2 linked regions of the Fervidicoccus fontis Kam940 genome follow. The protein of the gene in region 1 binds, or shares a complex with, the protein of each later gene. Links are inferred from orthologs where the notes say so. Each region holds a gene or a part of one and is shown in the gene's direction. Other genes may lie near its edges.

Region 1 (11,685 bases):
AGGAAAAGAAATTCACATCATATCTACAGGTGGAACTATTGCAAGCAAAATCGATTACCAGACAGGTGGAGTGAAACCGGTTTTAACTGCCGATGAACTAATTGAAATGATACCGGAGCTCAACAGCATAGCGAAGTTCAAAAGCGAAATACTTATGAGCATTTTCAGCGAGAACATGAATCCTAAATATTGGGAAAAAATAGCAGAAAGAGTTGCAGAAGTTCTAGTGAAAGAACCGGATACAGGAGTCATTATAACTCATGGAACAGACACTTTGGCATATACGTCTTCTGCCCTCAGTTTCGCTTTAAGAAATATCGGATCACCTATAGCTCTTGTCGGGTCTCAAAGAAGCAGCGATAGACCGAGCAGCGATTCTCCATTCAACCTGATTGCGGCATCAATCTATGCGACAAGCGATATATGCGAACCTGCAGTAGTTATGCACGGAGAAACTAGCGACAGCTATGCTTTAGCTCACAGAGGGACAAGGGTAAGAAAAATGCACACAAGCAGGAGAGACGCCTTTCAAAGTATCTCATCTCTACCATTGGCGAAGATATTTCCAGCTGAGAAAAAGATCGAAGTGATAAGAAAAGATGCAAAAATATGCAGTAAAAGCGGAAATCTGGAAGCATATACGAAGTTTTCTGAAAATGTATCTTTGCTTAAATACTACCCTGGCATGCCTGGATGGATTTTTGAAATTCTTGCAGAAAAAGGAATTAAAGGAATCGTTATAGAAGGAAGTGGGTTAGGACACGTATCTACTGAAATTATAGACAGCATAAAAAATGTGATAGATCGAGGTACGATAGTTGTCATGACATCGCAGTGCATCTTTGGGAGGGTCAACATGAATGTTTACAGCACAGGCAGGCTTTTAAAGAAGATCGGCATCATAAGTGGAGAAAATATGCTTTCTGAAACAGCGTTTGTTAAGCTTTCTTGGCTTTTAGGTAATTTTAAAGATGAAGAGGAGATTACAAGGCTCTTTGCTACAAATATTGCGGGAGAATATGAAGGAAGAGAACTATTAAACTACTATCCGAGGTGGAATCATGGAGAGCAGTAATAATGAAATAGACTTTAGGAAAATAGGATTGAAAGTCGGCCTCGAAATTCACCAGCAGTTAAAAACAGAGAGGAAGCTTTTCTGTAACTGTCCAATAAGTTCAGAAGAAGGAAGAGAAGAACTGTTTGAAAGATCTCTTCGTCCAACAACCAGCGAATTTGGAGAAGTCGACATAGCGGCCTATTTTGAATGGAAAAAGGGAAGAAGGTATAGATATCATGCTCCTCATCCTTCAAGCTGTCTAGTTGAGGCTGATGAGGAACCTCCACATGAAATAAATAGAGAAGCGCTGGAAGTAGTCATAGGTATCTCAAAAGCTTTAGGATCTATTCCAGTTGACGAAGTTCATGTGATGAGGAAGATTGTTATAGATGGTTCAAACACATCAGGCTTTCAGAGGACAATGCTTGTATCCATTGGAGGAAGGATTGAAGTTGAGGGAAAAAGCTATAGGATACAAACCATTTGCCTAGAGGAAGATGCAGCAAGGAAAGGAGAAGATGAAGGAAACATATCTCATTATATTATAGATAGACTTGGAATACCGCTTATAGAGATAGCTACAGCACCTGACATCGAAACTCCTGAGGAAGCCCAGAAGGTCGCTTTATATATTGGGCAGCTACTCAGACTCAGCGGAAAAGTGAAAAGAGGCATAGGTACAATAAGACAGGATCTGAATATTTCAATAGAGGGAGGAGAAAAGGTAGAGATAAAAGGGGTTCAGGAGCTGAAAATACTCGCAAAGACAGTTGAGCTCGAAGCTATGAGGCAGTTAAGACTTCTTGAAATTAGGGAGGAGCTCAAGAAAAGAGGGCTTTCAGAACAAGATGTTAAGTTATCTCCTATTGATGTCACTGATATACTGAAAAGGAGTCAGAGCAAAATTGTGAGGGCAAATCTGTCAAAGCCAAAAGGAAAGGCATTAGCTCAGATATTGCACAGGTTTAAAGGGATCTTAGGTACCGAGGTTCAACCGAACAGAAGATTCGGTACAGAACTGGCTGATTATGCAAGGTTTTATGGTGATGTAAGGGGACTATTTCACAGCGATGAGTTGCCTAATTACGGAATATCAAAAGAAGAAGTTGAAATGATTTACAATGCGCTAGGGGCAGATAGGGAAAAAGATGCATTTGTGTTAATAGTAGACGAGGAGAGCAAGGCGCTGAAATCTATGGAAGCGGTTATTAATAGAGTGAAATATGCCTTTAAGGGTATTCCAAAAGAAACGAGAGTTGCCATGCCTGATGGAACTACAAAGTTTTTGAGGCCCCAGCCAGGGGCGGCAAGGATGTACCCAGAGACTGATATACCGCCGATAATAATTACAGAGGAAATTATGAAAAGCTCTGAAAAGTACACACCCCAGACTCCTGAAAAGAAAAAGGAATACTACATAAAGGAGTTGGGATTAAGCAGAGCTCTAGCAGAACAAATGGTAATGAACGAATCCTTCGACTTTTTCGATGAGCTTGTCGAAGAGTTCAAAGGATCAATTGAGCCAACTACAATAGCCTCGATTATGCTAGTAACAATGCCGGCATTAAAAAGAGAAGGATTAAATGTAGAATTAATACCTGAACGAAGCATCAGAGAGATATTCTCGTTATTTGCAAGAAGGATGATTACTAGAGAAGGGATTGAGGAGCTTTTGAAGCAACTGAGCAAAAAACCTGAGGAAAAGCCGGAAAAAATCGCAAAAGAGCTTGGTCTTCTTTCGCTAGGAGAGGAAGAGGTAAGAAAAATAATAGAAAAAGTCGTTGAAGAAAACATGAATGTGATAAGAGAAAAAGGAGAAAAGGCTGAAGGAATTTTAATGGGTAAGGCAATGCAAATACTTAGGGGAAAAGCTCCTGGTAGCTTAGTATCAAAATTAATAAGAGAAAAGCTCAGCGAGATTCTTTCGAAAAGCTAGAGTGTCAGATAAATGCCTTTTCTTCATTTTTAGTTCCGTATACGGATCGTCATCATCCATATATAATTTTGTCAGAAAGATAAATATAAGTTAATATACTCACTTTTTAAAAATATCAATTAGTTTACGGAAAAGTATTGAAGGCTGATATATGATGAAGAAATATTTAACACAGCATATAGTAGGTGCCTTTCTGATTGATGAGAAAGGAGAGGTCATAAAGAAAAGCTTTTCAAATAAGGATATTGATGAAAACGTAGAGGAAATGCTCCAATTTGAAAGTGGCAATCTTACAAAGCAAATCATAGGCTTGATAGAAGACATTTCCAGCGGAGATACCGTAGTTGTAGAAACAGATGCTCTGTCTAGAGCCCTTCTCAAGCAGAAGCCCTCTCTCAATGTGGTAGTTGAGAAAAATGCCGAAGTTTTCAGGACATTTAGAGGAAAAATAAGAGAAATAGCAATAAGCGGAGGATTCTTTAAAGGAGAAGACGAATTTCAAATGTATATTCATCAGTTCAATATGGAGTATACTAGGAGAAAACTAAGAAAGGCTGCTCAAAAGAGGGATCAGTTAGCTGCCCAGGCTATAAGAGCTATCGATGACCTTGATAAGACTTATAACCTATTTGTGATTAGATTGAGAGAGTGGTACAGTGTTCATTTTCCAGAATTGGACAATTTGGTTCCTAATCATGAGCAGTATGTAAGATTAGTAGCAGAGCTTGGACACAGAGACAATTTTGAAGTTTCATCTATTGTGAATTTAGGATTTTCTCAGGATAAAGCTGAAAAGCTGACTGATGCTGCAAAGAAAAGCATAGGGGCAGATCTAAGCGATTTTGACATTAAGCCAATTCAAACGCTAGCTAGAATGGCTTGGGATACTTATGTTTTGAGGGAAGACTTGGCAGGATATATCGAGAGCGTCATGAAAGAGGTGGCGCCTAATATAACCGCACTTGTTGGAAGCCTACTTGGTGCGAGGCTTATTAGCCTTGCAGGAAGCTTAGAAAATCTTGCAAAGTTGCCGGCAAGCACTATACAAGTTTTAGGTGCAGAAAAAGCCTTATTTAGGGCATTGAAAACAGGAAGCAGACCTCCAAAGCATGGTATAATCTTTCAGTACCCCGAAATTCATAAGGCTCCAAGATGGCAAAGAGGCAAAATGGCAAGAACTCTCGCTGCAAAATTGGCAATTGCAGCAAAAGTAGATGCATTTACTGGAAGATGGATTGGCGATAAGTTGGTAGAAGACTTGCAGAAGAGGTTAGAAGAAATTAAAAAGATATATGCGAAGCCCCCTGCAAGAAAGCCTACTGAAGCCGTTCAACAGCAGACAAGACCTGAAGCGAAGAGGAGGGAATTTCCAAAGCAAAAAAAGATGAAAGGAAAGAAAAGAGGATTTGGAGGTAAGAGAGAATGAGTGAACCTATTAAAGTAAAACCACTAGAGTTGAATGAAAGGATATTTGAAATAGAATTTGATGACGGTTCAAAAAAGCTTGCAACTATAAATTTAGTCCCAGGCAAAAAAGTCTATGGAGAAAGGCTTTACAGGATAGCAGGTACGGAATATAGAGAGTGGATCCCATATAGAAGCAAATTGGCAGGAGCAATTATGAAAGGAATAAAAGCTGTTCCTATTAAAGAGGGAGAAAAGGTCCTATATTTAGGAGCTGCATCAGGAACTACTCCGAGCCATATAAGTGATATTGTAGGAGAAAAAGGGATTATTTATTCTGTAGAATTTGCGCCAAGAGTAATGAGAGAATTTTTGCTAGTCGCCTCAGATAGGAAGAACCTCATACCGATAATGTCTGATGCTAGAAAGCCTCAGCTATACTCTCATATTGTAGAGCTCGTAGACATTATCTATGCTGATGTTGCTCAACCAGAACAAGCATCAATTGTTGTTGAAAATGCTAAGTGGTTCTTAAAGTCAAGAGGTAAGATATTCCTTGCTATAAAAGCTAGGAGCATAGATGTGACAAAAGAGCCGACAGAGGTATATAAAAAGGAAATATCGATACTTCAGGAGAATAGATTTGAAATAATAGATGTGGTTCATCTAGACCCATATGATAAAGATCATGCGATGGTCTTAGCGAGCTATGAGCCAGGAAAATAATATTGCAGAGACTCTAAGAAAAAAAGTCATCCTTGACTTGTCGGCTATAAATGACCCTGTAGAGGAATATGTTAGACTGAACGAAGTTGGAAACGAAGACGTGCTTTTAAAAACAAAAAGTAAGAGCTTTTTTATTTTAAAAAAAGATGACATCGCAAAGTTGAAAGAAAATCTTCCGAGTTACTTTCATGAAATGCTCGCTCTTCCAATAGAGATAAATATCTTAGTAACGCCAAACAATAAAATTTATATGCTGAATGAAGATTTATGGCAGAGAAGGGCTGTTAGATATATACTCAATAAAAAGCTTGAGTATGAGCCTAAAAAGTATATAACCAATGATGAATTAAATACGCTGATTTCGCTGATGCCTAGTGTATTTAAACTAAAAATTAAAGTAGAGTGGTAAGTATGAAGAACGAGAGCTCTTGGGTAAATGATTACCTACAAGAGCTTTTAGAGTCCACAGTAAAAAACATCATAAAAAGCGGATTTGAGTTTGTAAAAATAGATAGGCCAGATAATTTTAACGAAAGAAGCATTGATATATTAGCATGGTCAAAAGATGAAAAGAAAAAGAAGATACATCTGAAAATCACTCTAGATACAAGCTTTTTGAGCAAAGAAGAAATAAGGGATCTTATAGGTATTACAAAAAGCGCATCGTCCAGACCAATAATAGTAAGCGAATACGATAAAAAAATAGATATTCAGGATGAGGTAATTTATCTAAAGGAAAATGTCCCTACAGTAAATGTTACTACACTACCTAAGCTTCTTTCATGCTCTAAAGATTTATACATCTTTCTAAAAAAGGGAGAATTTGTTGTTAGAATTTCAGGAGAGAAAATGAGAGAAAGAAGGGAAAAGCTGGGATTAAGCCTTGGAGAGCTAGCAAACAGACTTGGCGTGACAAGGAAATCCATATATGAATATGAAAAGAATACTTTTGACGTAAGAATAGATTATGCTGATAAGCTTTTTGACACTTTGGGAGAAGAAATAGTCTCTCCATATAATATATTTTCGGACGAAGTAGTTGAAATGGTTAAGATGAAAAAAGAAGAAATCCCAGACAACCTATTCGAGGAAAAAATCTTCAATATTTTAAATGAGAAGAATATGTTCTTCTATCATGCTAGGAAGACATTTGTAGATATAATTGCAAAAAAAGGAGAAGAAATATTTTTTATTGCTATAGATCATGAGCATATGCCACTTACTTTGGAAGAAAAAGCAGAACAGCTTTCAAAAATCAAGAAGCTTAAAGATGTTGAGAAAATGATAGTCGCCAAAAAGGAGAAGGCCAAAGAATTAAAAAAGGAATATAGCGATGAGATAAGAATAATTCCCGATGACAAGATAAACACCATAAGCAGGATTTTAGATGAAAGAAAATAGGGAATCTGTTAGGATTTTCCTTACTGGTCATCCTGGCATAGGGAAAACAACTCTAGTATTAAAACTAGCAAGTATTCTTACTTTAGAAAAGGTAAAGTTTGCCGGATTTGCAACTCCTGAGAAAAGAGGAAAAAGCGGAAGAGAGGGGTTTGAATTAATTATTTTTCCTTCTAATGAGGTCCATGAGCTTGCATCAAAAAGCATAGAAAAAGGATACAAAATGAAGCTTGGAAGCTATTATGTTAATGAGAACATGGGAGCTATTATCTTAAAAATTATAAATGAATATCTCAATGATGATTCCTTCAAATTTTTTATTGGCGATGAAGTAGGACCTATGGAGTTGATGATACCTGGTATACGTGAAGGAATTTTGAAGTTGCTCAAAGCGGAAGAAAAAAGCATGCTAATGTCCTTCCACATCAACCTGAAACAAAAAGACCCAGAAATTTACGATTTGATTTCAAAAGGAGATGTGTACGTTTTAAGCACTGAGAATAGAAATCAGATATTAAATGATATTATTAACAAGATAAGAAGGAAAATAATCTGAAGGTGGATAGCGTATTGGAAAATATTGAGCTAAAAGAAGGCAGGGCAAAATTTTTCTTGCCAATGTCTAATGAATTTTTTAGGTCTGATGGAAAGCTAGAGCCTGCATGGCTACCTATCTTTTACAATCCTTATTCATCAATTAATAGAGATTTAACTGTTTTAGGGATTAAAGCCTTTTCTTCTTTGTTTAGAAAAATTGAAAATTTTATAGAACCTTTGGCGGGAAGTTGCGTACGCACAATTAGAGTCGTCTTGGAAAATGACGATATTGAAATAAACGGATACGCTAATGATATAAGCAAAGATGCCGTTGAATATTGCGTAAAAAACATTTCTTTAAATGGGTTAGAGGAAAAAATAAAGGTAATGAATGAAGAGGCTAACTTCTTTCTGCATTTTCTACTAAAAAAAGGCATAAAACAGGATGCTGTGGATATTGATCCTTATGGGAGTCCGATAAATTTTCTTGATTCCGCATCCAAAGCGATTTCAAATAATGGTTTATTGTTTGTTACGGCTACGGATATAGGAACTCTTATGGGAAAGTACAAGGATACTTCTTTGAGGAGATACGGCTCACATGTATATAAAACAGATTACGGTAGGGAGATCGCAGCTAGAGTATTAATATACTCTGTCATAAGAGCTTTTTCATCGAATGAGAAGAACGCTTATCCTCTATTCACCTATTATCATGAACATTTCTTAAAAACAGGATTTTTAATAAAAAAAGAGAAACAAGCGAACAAAATAGGTTTTTTATGCATTGATTCAAATAGCGGTTATCCTTTTGACAAAGTAATTCTAGGTAAAGATGGCTTTAAAAGTGAATGTAGCAACTATATCGGCCCTATATGGCTTGGCGAGCTTTGGAATAGAGATTTTCTTCTAAAGGTTGAAGATTTCTATAGAAAAGGAAAAGAAAATTATAGCATTAAGCTTGAGAAAGATATTAATACTATGCTTGCAGAGTCAGAAATAGAAAATCCCTTTTACTACCATATAGATAAGATAGCGAGCAAGTTAAAAAAGAATGTGCCAAAGTTTGAAAAAATTGAGGAAGAATTAAAAAAACTAGGTTATGCCTCGTCTAGAACTCACTTTGATGCTAAAGGAATAAAAACAAATGCTCCTTATGATATAGTATTCAATGTAATAAAATCACTTTGAAGCCTGTTCAATCTTATTAGTTTCACTTTCTAGCCAATTTTTAAGAATTTCGCAATTAGCCGGAGACCATTCCCTTCCTATGCCGCACTCTTTAATATATTTGCATGTAAAGCAAGGGATTTTTATAACGGTCGAAAGCTCTATTTTTAATTCTACTGGCTTTATAGTAGATAGCTGTATTTTATAATCTATTTTTCCATCTTCTTTTTTGATCTTTTCTTTTTTAACTATTCCCTTTCTGCTTAGTCTAGCAACTACTAATTTTAGTTTATCTTCCTTTATCTTCAATATCTTTTGCAATTCGCTTAAATTCATGCCACTATTTCCTGAAGATTCTAAAATTTTTATTATAGTGTTTTCAATATCTTTTGGTAGAGTTGTATTCTTAGACTTCAATAAATTCACCAGCAATTATTGCAAGTATCCTGAGGGATATCAAAAACCTTCTAATAATTTATTTGTTTTACTAGGATATTAAATTTAACAGAGAGCTCTCTACAAAGCTATCTTTCCAATAAAAAATTTAACAAAAAGTGAAAATTTATTTTTCAACTAATAATACTTGAGACCTCGTCCGTTAGGACGAGGACTTATGTATAAATAACAGAGAAAGAATAAAAACTTGAGGAATGTTCCCTGAAAGCAGAAGTCTGCCCTTACGGACAGGGAAGTTTACTCACTTTCCAAAATTTCTTCTTCTTTTTTGAAATGACCTAATAGCTCTCCAGAGATCGATTTTTCTAAATTCAGGCCAATATACATCAGTGAAGAAGAGTTCTGAATAAGCACTCTGCCATAAAAGAAAATTGCTTATCCTTTCTTCTCCACTAGTCCTTATTATAAGGTCCGGATCTGGAGAGTCCGAGGTAAACAAATAACTGCTCACTTTATTTTCGTCTATTTCGTTTAAAGATATTACGCCCTTTTTATAGTCAGATGCTATCTTTTTTATCGCTTCAATTATTTCATGTCTGCCTCCGTAACATACAGCTATATTTAGAATTCTTAACTCATTCTTTTCGGTTTTTTCTTCTACTTCTTTAGCTTTTTTGATTATCCAGTCAGGAATGAGCTCAAAATTGCCAATAATTTTTACTTTTACCTTTGAATCATATATTCTTCTATCATTTTCTAGCTGTTCCAGTCCCATATAAAGAAGTTGAAATATGTTTTGCTTTTCCTCCTCACTCCTCTTTAGACAATTCTCGGTTGAAAGTACATAAAGAGTTACAGCTTTAACATTTAAATTCCAAATCCAATCCAAAACTTGGCTGACTTTTTCATATCCCATTTTATGTCCAAAGGTATATTCATACCCATGTCTTTTCGCCCATCTTCTATTTCCGTCTGGAATTATTCCTATATGTTGTGGCATCTGATTATCTTTTATCTGATTCCATAAATAATGCTCATATAGCTTATATACTGGCTTCAGTATTTCTTCTTCGAATCTTTCAAATACTTTTGTCAAAAATTGCATCCTCCTTATAGTATAAGCTATAAGCCTATGGTTTAAAATATGTTGTTGTTTATTTAGAATCAATTTAAATAAAAATCTTCAAAATATAAAAATTTTTAATAAAGCAGTCAATTTATGAAACAACATATTTTTGGGAAATTAATTCTTTCTTTGGGAATAATAAAACATATAAACACTGATGATAATAACAAGAATAAAGAATGACAATTAATAACACCCTTTTAGTAAAGAAATTTTATGCAATACTAAAGGTGATAAAGTTTGGGGATATACCAAGAAAATGACTTAAAAAAGTCAAGCGGTGGAAAGAAAACAAGACCGTATAAGGTAAAAAGAAAAGCTCTCTTTGGAGGATACTTCACTGAAACAAAAGTTCATTCAGAAGATGAGAAGGAAATAATCAAAGTTAGAGGAGGTAACATAAAAATTAAGCTGAAAAAGGCAAGCAAAGCAGTTATTATGAGTAAAGACGGAAAAACTGTTAAAGTGGAAAAAATATCAAGAGTAGTGGAAACGCCTAGCAATAAAGAATTTGCACGAAGAGGCATAATTACAAAAGGAAGCATAATAGAAGTTGAGTCAGGAAAGGCTCTAGTAGTATCTAGACCTGGGCAGGATGGAGTTATAAACGCAGTTTTAATTGAGAAATAAAATTGCTGGTATATAGAGTTGAGCTCGAGAGGATTTAAGGGTAAAAAAATAGTAATTTATCCTTCTTATCTCGATTGTACTTCTTCTAGAACACATGGAAGAAAGATCCCAAAATCCTTATGCGTCCAGAAGCCCAGTATTAGTGAAATTTTAGAAGTTGCAAAAGGGTTAAGTTTGAATCCAATTTTGGAGGACAAGAAATTTCCTAAAAAATGGTGGGAAATAAAACAGAGAGTAATTGTTGATAAAAGATGGGGAAAAATTGAGACTTTAAAGAGAATTTGCATTGCAATAAATGATATGAGAAAGAAAGGGAAAAAAGAATAAGAAAAATTTACTTCGTCATAAGAACAAAAATTTCCTCCTCAGTATCTAAAATTTCAAAGTCAGATATTGTACCATTTGCCTTTAATTTATTTGAAAGCCTTAAAAGGAAAGCTTTTTCTTTTTTAGAAATATCGTTCTTTTTTACAAGGCTGAATTTTGGTTCAGATATTAGTAAATATTTTGAACCTATTTTTTCAACAAACTCCACTAGGTTCAATCTCTTAGTTCTATATAACGTATGGAGAATTCTCAATAGTAGTGTTAATGATTTATCGTAATTATTTATATTCTTATAAATCTCTTCGAGAGAATCAGTGTCAGCATCTGCTAATATTGGAGTCAAAAGCATTTTACTCTTTTTGCTATATATCAAGAGCGATTCGTATATTTTTTTGTTTTTTTCTATAGCATAATATCTGAGCTTGGGAGATGCCTCACCCAAAAAGGCGTCAAAATAAATAGGAAACGTTCCTGAACCTATGTCAACAATTGTATTTATATTTTTTTCTATCATTAGCTTTTTCAGAAACTCTAAAATAGCAGTGAGGTTTTTTCCTCTTTCTAATATACTAACATGTTCACCTTCAGCACTATAAAAAACTCTTGAGGAGTAGTAAATCCTCTTTTTGATTTTTTTAATCAATTTTTTAACTTCTGAAGCATCATCAAGCTTCCCTTTTCTTTCAAGCGATTCCGCAATTTTTTTATTTAAAAGAGCTTTATTGATTTCTTCAGATATAATGTCAGAAAACCTTTCATATGAATTTTGTCCTATCTTTTTCTTTACTAACTCTGCCAACTTTTGCTTAAGTTCTTCACTCATTTTTTCTCAATTAAAAAATATTCTTATTGTCGTTATAAATTCATAGCATTTTTTGGACAAGATTTTATCTTTTTTCCATTCTTTATATAAAAAATTTACAAAATTTTGAGAAAAATTTATATGTTTTTTATTATAATTATTTCTTCATTAAAATT
Region 2 (11,514 bases), 730 kb from region 1 along the record:
TCAAGAGCGATACATTATCTCTTTTGATATCTTTGACAGGAATTATCGCAATGCTTCCTTACATAGCACTTCAAATAGTAGGTATCAAATATGTTCTTCAGGCAATGAATTTTCCTATTGTGGAAAGCTATATAATAGCTTTTTTAATTGTAGCAGCGTTTACCGTTGTCGCTGGGTTAAGGGGTCCAGCACTAGGCGCGATAATAAAAGACATTCTACTATGGGCAGTTATAATCACAATAACTGTCGTCCTTGCAATAAGGTTCGATGGATTTAGCTTGGTCTTTAAAAGCTTAGATGCTCAAGGACTAAACTACATGATACCTCCTAACCTCATGATTGGATATATGACACTTGCTTTTGGAAATGGTATAGCATGGCTGCTGTTCCCCAACTTATTGACAGGAATTTTGGGTTCAAAGGATGCAAAAACAATAAAGAAAAACTCCGTACTACTTCCAGTATATCAGGTATGGATGCTGATCCTTGCGATATTCGGATTAGTAGCTTTGAGCGAAAATCTCGTTCCAAATAAGGTTTCAAGTCTGGCATTTCCAAGCGTACTTACTACATACTTCTCTCCAACATTCGTGTCCATAGCTTTTGCAGCAATAATAATTGGAGCGATGATACCTGCATCATTGCAGGCACTTTCTGCGGCTAATTTAATAACCAGAAATATTTATCTTCAATACATCAATAAGCAGGCAAGCGAAAGGAAGCAGGTGCTTGTAGGGAGAATTTCGGTGTTTATAATGATAGTTGCAAGCCTTATTTTTGTCTTGACACCGGCAGCTTCTGGTCTAATATTCTATCTACTCACTATGAGCTATGCGTGGCTACTTCAAACGCTTCCTGCAATAATTCTTTCTATGTACTGGCACAGCCTTGACAAATACAGCGTAGCTGCAGGTTGGGCTGTTGGCGTTACTTTCACTACATATGGCCTATATACAGTGAAGTTCGCATCTTCATTGCTCCCATGGTTCAAATATGCATACGTAGGACTAGTGGGGTTAGCACTTAATTTAGTAGTTCTTCTAGCAGTTTATGCTATTGTCAGAATGGCTAAAATTAAGTACGAATCAGGCATCGCTCCAGAAGAATTCACAGACTATGATGTACATGCTTAATAATATTAAAAAAATTTTTATTTTTATTTTAAAATATTAATAGTGGGTGAATTTAATGGTAAATATTTTGGAATTAGCTAGGGAAAAGGAGAAGGAAATAGTCGAGCTTAGAAGACTCCTTCACCAGCATCCAGAAATTGCTCACAAAGAATATGAGACTCACAAGATCTTGGTAGAGCACTTGGAGAAGATAGGATTGCATCCGAGAACTCTCGCGGGAACTGGAATAATAGCAGATATAGAGGGCAAAGAGAAAGGGGGAAAGACTGTAGCAATAAGAGCTGATATGGATGCTTTGCCGATAAAGGAGGAGAACGATGTTCCATACAAATCTCTAAACGAGGGATTCATGCATGCATGTGGACATGATGCTCATATGAGCATGGTCTATGGAGCAGCTTTAATCCTAAATGAGCTCAGGGACAAGTTAAATGGAAGAGTGAGACTGCTATATCAGCCTGCTGAAGAAGAAGGAACGCTTGGAGGAGCAAAACCAATGATTGAGGAAGGAGCTTTGGATGGCGTAGACTACATACTAGGAATGCACGTCTGGCCTGAACTCCCAGAAGGAGTTATAGGGTACAGAAAGGGACCGTTTTTCGCAGCGGCGGATACGATAAAAATTACCGTTAAGGGCAAAGGAGGTCATGGGGCTAAGCCGAATCTCGCAGTTGATCCTATTATGATCTCGGCAAAGGTGGTAGATGCTCTTCACACAATATCTAGCAGAGAGGTAGATCCTCTAGAGCCTTTTGTGATAACTATAGGTTCAATACATGGAGGAACTGCGCATAATATCATTCCAGATAAGGTAGAAATGCTTGGGACTGTGAGAACTTTGAGCAAGGAGCTTAGAGACAGCATGGAGGAGAGGCTTAGGAGGATAATTAGAGGAGTTACATCTGCATTTAATGGAGACTTCTCTTTAGAATATTTATATGGCTATCCAGTTCTTATAAATCATCAAGAAGTAACTGAGATTATGAAAAATGTAGTTGAAGGTTTGCTTGGCAAGGAAAAGGTAGTGGAATCAAAGCCAACAATGGGTGGAGAAGACTTTGCATACTATTTGGAAAAGGTTCCAGGAACCTTTATGTTCTTAGGTACCTACAATGAAAAGATGGGATACATCTACGGAGTGCATACCTCCAAGTTTAATCTAAACGAAAAGATACTGCCGATAGGATCATCTGTTTTTGTCGCTGGGGCATTGGAGCTCATGAAAAGGTAAGAAACCTTCTTAAATGATAACTTTTAATATAACTATTTTTTATCTTAACATTTGGGGTTGAGTTATATGCAGAATTTTAACAAAGACGAATACAAAAAATGTTTAAGAAAATATTCTCAGGCAAATGGTCCAAGCGGTATGGAAGATGAAGTAAGAGATCTGTTAATTGAAGATTTGAAGCCGTATGCTGATAGGATATGGATTGATAGCATGGGAAATGTGATATCGCTTAAGAAAGGTGTAAGCGGGAAAAAACTGATGATTGCTGCGCATATGGATGAGATTTCCTTAATAGTTAAATACATAGATGATAACGGATTTCTAAGATTCTCTCCAGTAGGAGGGTGGAGTGAAAGAATACTTCCCGCGACTAGGGTAAAAGTCAGAACAAATAAAGGCGATTGGATTCCTGGAGTTATAGGCGTTAAGCCACCTCATCTAATAACTCCTGAAGAGGAGAAGAAAGTTATTGAGATGAACAAGCTGTTTATAGATGTAGGGGCATCATCGAGGCAGGAAGCATTGTCCATGGGAATTGAACACGGCTCTAGAGTGTTGCTTGATTACGATTTCGCCGATTTGATAGGTAATAGGGTAACAGGGAAAGCTTTTGACGACAGAGCTGGATTGGTTGTCGCTTTAAAAACGTTTATGGAAGTTGAGCCAAATGACATAGATCTTTATTTTGTTGCAACTGTTCAAGAAGAAGTTGGATTAAAAGGAGCAAGAACAAGTGCATATCAAATATCTCCAGATGTAGCTATAGCCTTAGATGTAACCACGGCAAATGACGTTCCAGATGTGGATGAGCAGGATCAGGTTGCTAAATTGGGCAAAGGTCCTGCAATAAAAATAATTGATGGAAGAAGCGGTTCTGGGCTAATAACCAACACTGCTGTTCTCGAAAAAATGATATCTGTAGCGAAAGAGCGCGGAATACCTTATCAGGCAGAAGTTCTCACTGGGGGAACAACGGACTCCTCAGCAATTCAACTAACTAAAGAGGGAGTTCCAGCTGGGACTATAAGCATACCTGCAAGATATATTCATAGTCCAGTTGAGGTCATCGATCTTGTCGATATTCATTATAGCGTTGAGCTCCTTAAGGCTTTTTATGAAAGCTTAAAGCCTGAGTGGATTGATAGTATAAAGGAGAAGATAATCAAATGATTTATTTTTTAATCACTCCTTTTTTCCAATCTGCTTTGAATATCCAGATTAAAGCTACCAATCCAGAGATGATATTGCTTAAGCTCATTCCTATCCAGATGCCAGGAATGCCCATATTTAAAGGACCTGGTCCAAAAATATAAGCTAAAACATTTCGGATTATCCAAATTCTGAGAATACTTACCACCATTACAAACCTAGTATGTCCGCTTCCTTGGGCAATTGCGCCCATTAGCTGAATATAATAGAAAAACACAATTGTTGAACCCATGTATATATAGTAATATATTGTCGCCTCAATAACATCAGGGTCTTGTATGAAAAAGCTAGCGATATGCCTCCCAAAAGCGCCAAAAATAAGCCCACCAATCACTCCAATTAAAGAGATTATCATCAATGATTTTTCAGCGCTTTCCTCTGCCCTTTTCCTGTTGCTTGCCCCAAGGCTCTGTCCTACCATTATCCCCGTTGCATTTATAAAACCGATCGTAGCAAAATTTAGCAAGTTCAATGGTCTGTCCCCAATCCCCCATGCAGCTAATGCTGTGCTGCCTTCCATGCTTATTATCGCCGTCAAAATGGAAAAACCCAGCGCCTCCATTACCCACGCTACAGACAACGGAGTTCCGATTTTTACCATCATTTTCAAAATATTTTTGTCAATTTTCATTTCACTTTTTATCAACCTTACATCGCTTTTTCCTTGAATAATGTTGTTGAGAGAAATGAATGCTACTATTGCTCTTGAAATCAATGTAGAAATTCCAGCCCCTGCTACTCCAAGCATAGGGAAAGGACCTATTCCCAATATTAGAAATGGGTCAAATATCATATTGAGTCCTACTCCAAAGAAATTGTACTTCATAGGTGTAATTGTATTGCCTGAAGCAGAGACGACAGCTCTGAACGATTCCCAGAGAGAAATAAAGATTAGAGCGACGAACATTATTCTTGAGTAAACTACTGACAAAGGATAGACGTCACTTGGTATTCCAGCCGCATATAAAATGTATGGAATGGTTAATATTCCAGAAACAGATATTATAAGGCTCGAGATAATTGCCAAAACAAAAGTCTGAGCGACACTTTTATTCATCATATTTATATTATTTGCTCCTCTGTACTGGCTAACTAAAGTTGTGCCGGAAGCAAGGAGTCCATTCATTGCTGCGATAAAAGTATATGTGAAAGGCCATGAAGCTGAAGGTGCCGCTACAGCATCTTTTCCAACCCGGCCAAGCCAATAGAGATTTGCAAGATCATAAGCTACCTGCACCATCTCGCTTAAAGCTAATGGCGTACCTAGTTTAACTAATACTTTGTAAACATTTCCGCTCTGTATCTCCTGAGGTGATACATTAGATATTAGCTTTTTCAATATAGATTCACTCTCTTCATTATCCTTGTCTCAATTTTTCAACAATGTACCAACTCGTTATAGCATTATTTATAACAATCGGATAAACAAATAATAATTTCAAAAACCTAATAAATACCGAAAAACAAATAAAGTTTCAAAGCATGAAACAAATAAAAACCCCCTTGAGATATTAAAATATATGCTTGTTGGTTTCATGATCTTATCAATTAATAGGATTTTGCTGTAATATGGAAGTAAAGGTGTAAAAAATGGCCGAAGAAGCAGGACAATTTCGGTATATTGTTAGAGTAGCTGGTACAGATCTTGATGGAAGAAAAAAGCTTGCTTACGGATTAGCAGGCATTAAAGGAATAGGATATACAACTGCTGTATGTTTATTGAGAATGTTAAATATTGATCCTGAGAAGAGGACAGGTTTTCTGAGTGATGAAGAAATAAGCAGGATTGAAAAAGCAATTAGCGAAATTTCCGCAAGTAACTTATTGCCAAAATGGATGCTTAACAGAAGAAAAGATTATGAAACTGGAGATGATATTCATCTCATTGGTTCAGAGCTTATTTTCAAAGTAAAGCAAGACATAGAGAGGGAAAAGAAAATTAAGAGCTGGAGAGGAATTAGACATTCGCTAGGATTGAAAGTTAGGGGTCAGAGGACTCATACTACTGGTAGGCTTGGAGTCACTGTAGGTGTGTCTAAAAAGAAGACTGCAGCAAAGCCTCAGTCTTCTGAGCAAAAGTCATAAGGTGGTATTAAATGGGCGATCCGAGAAAGCTTAGAAAAAAATGGGAAGGGCCTGGTCATCCTTGGGATAAAACAAGACTAGAAAATGAGCTGAGATTATTAGGTAAGTTTGGTCTCAGGAATAAAAAGGAGTTGTGGATAGCCCAAACAATGGCAAGAAAAATTAGACATAGGGCCAGAGAGCTATTAGCTTTGCCTGAAGATGTAAGGAAAAAGGAAGAAGAGAACTTATTAAAAAGGTTGTACTCTCAGGGAATTGTTCAGTCAAATGCTGTTTTAGATGACTTACTTTCTATTAATGCAGAGCATATATTGAACAGAAGGCTTCAGACAATTGTATATCAAAAAGGCTTAGCAAAAACAATCTACCAGGCAAGGCAAATGATAGTTCATGGGCATATTGGTATAAATGGAAGAAGAGTAACCAGTCCTGGATATTTAGTAAAGAGAAGCGAGGAAGATTTAATCGATATAATCAGCAGTAGTCCTTTTAAGAGAGAATTAGAAGCAAGCCAGTAAATGGTGATAGAGCATGTCTTCAAGTAGTAGAGAATTGAAATGGGGTATAGCTCATATTTACAGCAGTTTAAACAATACTATAGTTCATATCACAGATTTGTCTGGGGCAGAAACGGCATCTAGAGTTTCAGGAGGTATGGTAGTTAAAGCTGATAGAGAGAAGCCATCTCCATATGCTGCAATGATCAGTGCCGCGAGGGCGGCTCAACAAGCTATGGAAAGAGGAATTACAGCAATACATATAAAAGTAAGAGCTCCAGGAGGTCACGGTCCAAAAACTCCAGGACCTGGTGCACAAGCAGCTATTAGAGCTTTAGCAAGATCAGGATTTATTATTGGAAGGATAGAGGACGTAACGCCTATTCCGCATGATACAACAAGAAGACCTGGTGGCAGAAGAGGTAGAAGAGTGTAAAGGGTCAAGGTTATGAAGATCAAACCGATAAATATTAAAGAAAATTTTTTAGAACTATATATTGAAGATGCACCTCAAGAGGTGCTCACTTCTCTGAGAAGAATTATAATTGAAGAAGTCCCTACAATGGCAGTAGACAACGTTCTAATTTTGGAAAATAACAGTGTCTTACATGACGAAGTCTTAGCCCATCGTTTAGGGATGATCCCTCTTTACAGTGATAGAGCGCTGGAAAAATATAGGGCGCCTGAGGAATGCGCAGAATGTACAAATTGCGAAAACTGCTTTGATATTCTTCACTTAGAAGTAGAGAATAAAGATGAAGATAAAAAAGTAGTATACACGGGAGAATTGAAGTCAGAAGATCCTGACATTTATCCAGTGTTTAAAGATATTCCAATAGTGGTTTTAGGAAAAGGGCAAAAAATTGTTCTTGAAGCTGAGGCTAGATTGGGGAGAGGAAAAGAGCATATAAAATGGAGCCCTGTATCTATATCAGCTTTAATTTCTGTGCCCGAAATTATTTTTTCATTTGAACAATGCGAGGAACAAGAATCTAATGAATGCTTAAAATGTATCGGTGAATTTAGTGAAGAGCTTGCAGAAAAAATGATGGAAATGAAAAAAGGAAAAATCGAGCTCGAAAATTTCAAAAATACAAGCCTTCTTAGATTTTGCGAGGATAAAGTCTGTAGGAAATGCATGAAGATTAATTATCTTGAAAATAAGAAAATACTTAGAGTAGAATCAACGGGTTCGCTTTCAACAAAATTAATAATTGAAAAGGCTTTAGAAATTTTGAATAAAAAAGCAGAAGCTTTTGAAGAAGTAATAAAAGAAATGGAGGTATTAAAATAATGGCAAGAACTGGTCCTACAAATTTACTAAAAAGAAAGCTCATTAAAGGTTTGAAGAAATTGTCAAAGGATGAGCAAGCTAATATATGGGAAAGAATAAGTGAGGAGCTTTCAGCACCGAGGAGAAAGATGGTTGAAGCGAATATATCAAAAATTAATCGGAATGCTAATGAGGGAGAAGTAGTAGTAGTACCCGGAAAAGTTCTAGGCTCAGGCAAATTAACTAAAAAAATAGTAATAATCGCCGAGTCATATTCTATGAAAGCATATGAGAAGCTCAAAAAAAGCGGAGCGGAGATTTACTTATTAGACGACTTATTGAGAAATAAAGAATTGAAAGACAAAATAGATTCTCTTCCAAAAAGAATAATAGTTTAAATAGAGGTGTGAATTATTTTGAGCGAAAAAGAAATTGTAATAGTCAACGCTGAAAATTTGATACTCGGAAGGATGGCTTCAAAAATAGCTAAAATGCTTCTTACTGGGAAAAGAGTTGTCGTTGTCAATGCTGAGAAGGCAATGATAAGCGGAGAAAGAAATATGGTTATTGAAGGTTATAAAAAATTGTGGAGCGTGAGGACCCTTAGAAATCCAGACAAACAGGGTCCAAGAAGGCCGCAATCTCCAAGAAATATTGTAAAAAGAGCTGTTAGAGGAATGCTTCCTAGAAAGCCTAAAGGAAAAGAAGCCCTATCTAACTTGAAAGTTTATATTGGTATTCCAAAAGAATTTCATGGAAAAGAAATGATAAAATTTGAAGATGTAGTTGCTGATCTTAGTAAGGGAAGATACATATCTGTAGGGGAATTATCAGAAGCATTAGGGTGGAGAGGTGTTATCGCTTGAAGGTGGTCTTATCTGTTGGAAAAAGGAAAAGTGCAATAGCTAAAGTTGTAATAAAGCCAGGAAAAGGAAGAGTACTTGTAAATGAAATGCCTATAGAACTACATCCAGTAGAGCTTTTTAGAAACAAGATAGTTGAAGTCCTTAAGCTTCTTGGAAAAGACCATAGAGAACAGGTAGATATCATTGCTTCTGTAAATGGAGGAGGATTTATGGCTCAAGCTGACGCTACTAGGACTGCGATTGCTAGAGGATTAGTAAAATACTTTGAAAGTGAAAGATTGAAGACAATTTTCCAAGAATATGATAGAGTTCTTCTTGCTGGAGATCCCAGGAGAACAGAGCCGGAGAAATACATGAGATACAGTGCAAGAAGGAGATGGCAAAAATCATATAGGTGAGATAACCATGATTATACCTGTAAGATGCTATACATGCGGAAAGCCTTTAGGGCAATATTGGGAGCCTTTTAAAGAAAGAGTGAGCAAAGGCGAGGACCCTGAGAAAGTGCTTGATGATCTAGGAATTGACAGGTATTGTTGCAGGAGAACTCTCATTTCTCATGTAGATTTGATTGAACAGGTAATCAAGTTCAAACCTATGAGGTGAAAAATTTGAGTAATGAAGAATCTAAGATGGTTAGTGAAATTCATGAGAAGGCTTTTGAATTGCTTGTTCCAATTGAACAATATTTAGCTGCGGGAGTTCACATTGGAACTTACGTTTGCAATAAAAACATGAAGGAATTTGTATATAGAATTAGACCTGATGGACTCTATGTTCTCGATGTTAGAAAAATTGATGAAAGACTTAGAATAGCTTCAAAAATGCTCGCAAGATATGAACCTCAAAAGATTTTGGTCGTAAGTGTCAGGCAATACGGACACAATCCTGTGAAGAAGTTCTCTCAATACGTGGGCTCTAAATATATAGCAGGAAGAGTCATACCAGGTATCCTTACAAATCCTCACCTTGAATGGTATATAGAACCAGATATAGTTGTTGTTACTGATCCAAGAGCAGATCAGCAAATAATAAATGAGGCATCAAAAATTGGCATTCCGATAATTTCGTTTACAGATACAGATAACAGGATAGATAATATTGATCTTATAATTCCTGCAAACAATAAAGGAAGAAAAAGCTTAGCTTTGCTATATTGGATTTTGACAAGGCAGATATTGAGAGAAAAAGGGCTATTGTTACAGAATGCTGATTTGCAAGAACCTCCAGATGCCTTTGAAGCTAGAGTCGGTGGAAAAGCTTGAGCGGTGATCTTGTAAGAGATCCAGTCGTAGCCGGAGAATTTTATGAATTAAGAAAAGAAAAATTATTAGAACAGATCAGGTGGGCTTTTCTTCACCCTATTGGCCCTGGGAAAGAAGCAATTTTTTCAAACTCAATAACAAAAAACAATTTTGGATATATAGCTCCTCATGCAGGTTACATTTATTCTGGACCGGTAGCCGCACATACATATTATAATATTTCTCTAGAAAAAAAGCCGGACACATTTATAATAATCGGACCAAATCATACCGGCTTAGGTGCACAAGTATCTCTTGCTCCATGGAAACAGTGGAGAACACCATTAGGGCTTATCAATGTTGATATAGAATTAAGAGATTATCTTATTACAAAATCAAAAGTTTTAGTTCCAGATTACAATGCTCATTTATATGAACATAGCATCGAAGTTCAGCTACCATTTCTGCAATACATATTTCAAAAGGATTTTCAAATACTACCAATTGTATTAATGAGGCAGACTCCAAAGGTTGTTGAAAAGATTGCGGAAGAATTATTAGATGCAACCGAACATCTAGGTAGAGATTTTACCATCATTGCAAGTAGCGATATGAGCCATTATGAGCCTTATGATGTCGCAAAGAGGAAAGATCTAAAAGCATTTGAGATGATTAAAAAAAGAGACATTAATTTGTTTTATAACTACTTAGAGACCGAGAACGTTTCGATGTGTGGACCTGGAGGAGTGATGATATTAATGACGATATCAAAAATGAAAAACGGAAGGGAACCGGAAATTCTTAAATATGCGACTTCAGGTGACTTGACTGGAGATAAAGACGCAGTTGTGGGATATCTTTCGGCAAAATTCCCTATTTGAATTTCAGCATATTTTTAAAAAGAGTTGGCTTGAGATGGAAATTCTCTCAAAAATACCACTTACTTTAGGAGTTTTAATACCGAAAAGGAACACACCATTTCTTGCTTATCTAACCGATAGTTATTTAGAAATTAGCTATAAAATAAAGCAATCAAGCGAATTTAGTATAGAAATAAGAGGACTCGATGAAAGAATCGCAAAAGCGAGTATGGAACATGTATCATATTTGATAAAGAAGGGATCTCCTTTACCATTGAAAGTTGATATTGAAGCGAGAGGAATTGGAAATTGTTCTAATCTTCCATCCGCTGTCGCATTAATATTAAAAGGTGTCATACTTTCCCTAGAAGAATACTATGAAGAAAAATTTTCAAATGACGAAAAAATAGAAATTTTAAACGGAGTTATGAACAGTGTTGGAATTTTTCCAGAAGAAATTCTGCAATCTCTCATTAGAGCTACAGTGAGAGAAAAATCCTTGATATATTCTGATACCGATGGAGAAATATTTCTGGAAGATTTGAAAGTGAGATGTAATGGCATAAAGGAAAAAGGAAGCATAAGCGTTGAGAAAGAAATCGATAGCGGTCTTCTTGATATGTATTCCAAGCTTAATTCTTATCTTCTTATCCTTAATGTCAATGGAATTGTGGAAAAAAATAAGGAAAAATTTGAGCAATCAATAAGAGGGTTAAATTCCCTTTATTATGCCATATATGATGTTTTGCCGGAAAAGGAGAACCTCATAGTCCCGTCTTATAAAAATGAGCTTTTATCGGTAGAAATAAAAAACGCTGAGGAATGATCTGTTTGAAAGTCGTTATAAAGCTTGGAGGAAGCTTGATAACAGATAAATCAAAACCATACTCGTTTAGAAAAGAGGTTGTCATCCGCATTGCAAAAGAGATAAAGCGTGCAATTGATGAAAAGATCGATTTGGTCGTAATACATGGAGGAGGATCATTCGGTCACGTAGAGGCAAAAAGAGCCATAGATATATATGGAAGAATATCAAATGAGACTATCTCTCCGATAGCTTTTTCTATGCAAGAGCTCAATTATATGATGACCTCAATATTGGTTTCAAATAGAATA

What was found.
Region 2: FFONT_RS06095 (region 1) and FFONT_RS02285 share a complex: the UniProt entries of both Methanocaldococcus jannaschii proteins name them as parts of the 30S ribosomal subunit. The link is inferred for Fervidicoccus fontis Kam940 from one-to-one orthologs.

What each region holds. Positions count from the first base shown.
Region 1 is NC_017461.1:1,160,625-1,172,309, forward strand. The notes cover bases 8,771-11,685. They hold FFONT_RS06095 (30S ribosomal protein S8e), read left to right. Parts: upstream 8,771-9,990; coding sequence 9,991-10,380; downstream 10,381-11,685. Other genes in these bases: uppS (polyprenyl diphosphate synthase), read right to left, coding at 8,926-9,729; FFONT_RS06100 (signal recognition particle subunit SRP19/SEC65 family protein), read left to right, coding at 10,399-10,707; FFONT_RS06105 (hypothetical protein), read right to left, coding at 10,715-11,530. Also shown: Glu-tRNA(Gln) amidotransferase subunit GatD, read left to right, coding at 1-1,075; Glu-tRNA(Gln) amidotransferase subunit GatE, read left to right, coding at 1,062-2,993; FFONT_RS06055 (Pre-mRNA processing ribonucleoprotein,-binding region), read left to right, coding at 3,145-4,419; FFONT_RS06060 (fibrillarin-like rRNA/tRNA 2'-O-methyltransferase), read left to right, coding at 4,416-5,123; FFONT_RS06065 (DUF61 family protein), read left to right, coding at 5,107-5,532; FFONT_RS06070 (helix-turn-helix domain-containing protein), read left to right, coding at 5,535-6,524; FFONT_RS06075 (nucleoside-triphosphatase), read left to right, coding at 6,511-7,077; FFONT_RS06080 (hypothetical protein), read left to right, coding at 7,092-8,249; FFONT_RS06085 (hypothetical protein), read right to left, coding at 8,241-8,645.
Region 2 is NC_017461.1:436,554-448,067, reverse strand. The notes cover bases 4,679-7,422. They hold FFONT_RS02285 (30S ribosomal protein S4), read left to right. Parts: upstream 4,679-5,669; coding sequence 5,670-6,176; downstream 6,177-7,422. Other genes in these bases: FFONT_RS02275 (DNA-directed RNA polymerase subunit D), read left to right, coding at 6,604-7,422; FFONT_RS02280 (30S ribosomal protein S11), read left to right, coding at 6,190-6,591; FFONT_RS02290 (30S ribosomal protein S13), read left to right, coding at 5,164-5,658; FFONT_RS02295 (MATE family efflux transporter), read right to left, coding at 4,679-4,912. In the rest of the region: FFONT_RS02310 (sodium:solute symporter family protein), read left to right, coding at 1-1,133; FFONT_RS02305 (M20 metallopeptidase family protein), read left to right, coding at 1,189-2,364; FFONT_RS02300 (M42 family metallopeptidase), read left to right, coding at 2,431-3,534; more of FFONT_RS02295, read right to left, coding at 3,536-4,678; more of FFONT_RS02275, read left to right, coding at 7,423-7,449; FFONT_RS02270 (50S ribosomal protein L18e), read left to right, coding at 7,449-7,826; FFONT_RS02265 (50S ribosomal protein L13), read left to right, coding at 7,842-8,294; FFONT_RS02260 (30S ribosomal protein S9), read left to right, coding at 8,267-8,692; FFONT_RS02255 (DNA-directed RNA polymerase subunit N), read left to right, coding at 8,700-8,900; rpsB (30S ribosomal protein S2), read left to right, coding at 8,927-9,559; amrB (AmmeMemoRadiSam system protein B), read left to right, coding at 9,556-10,419; FFONT_RS02240 (hypothetical protein), read left to right, coding at 10,454-11,224; FFONT_RS02235 (isopentenyl phosphate kinase), read left to right, coding at 11,230-11,514. UniProt on the Methanocaldococcus jannaschii protein: One of the primary rRNA binding proteins, it binds directly to 16S rRNA where it nucleates assembly of the body of the 30S subunit. With S5 and S12 plays an important role in translational accuracy.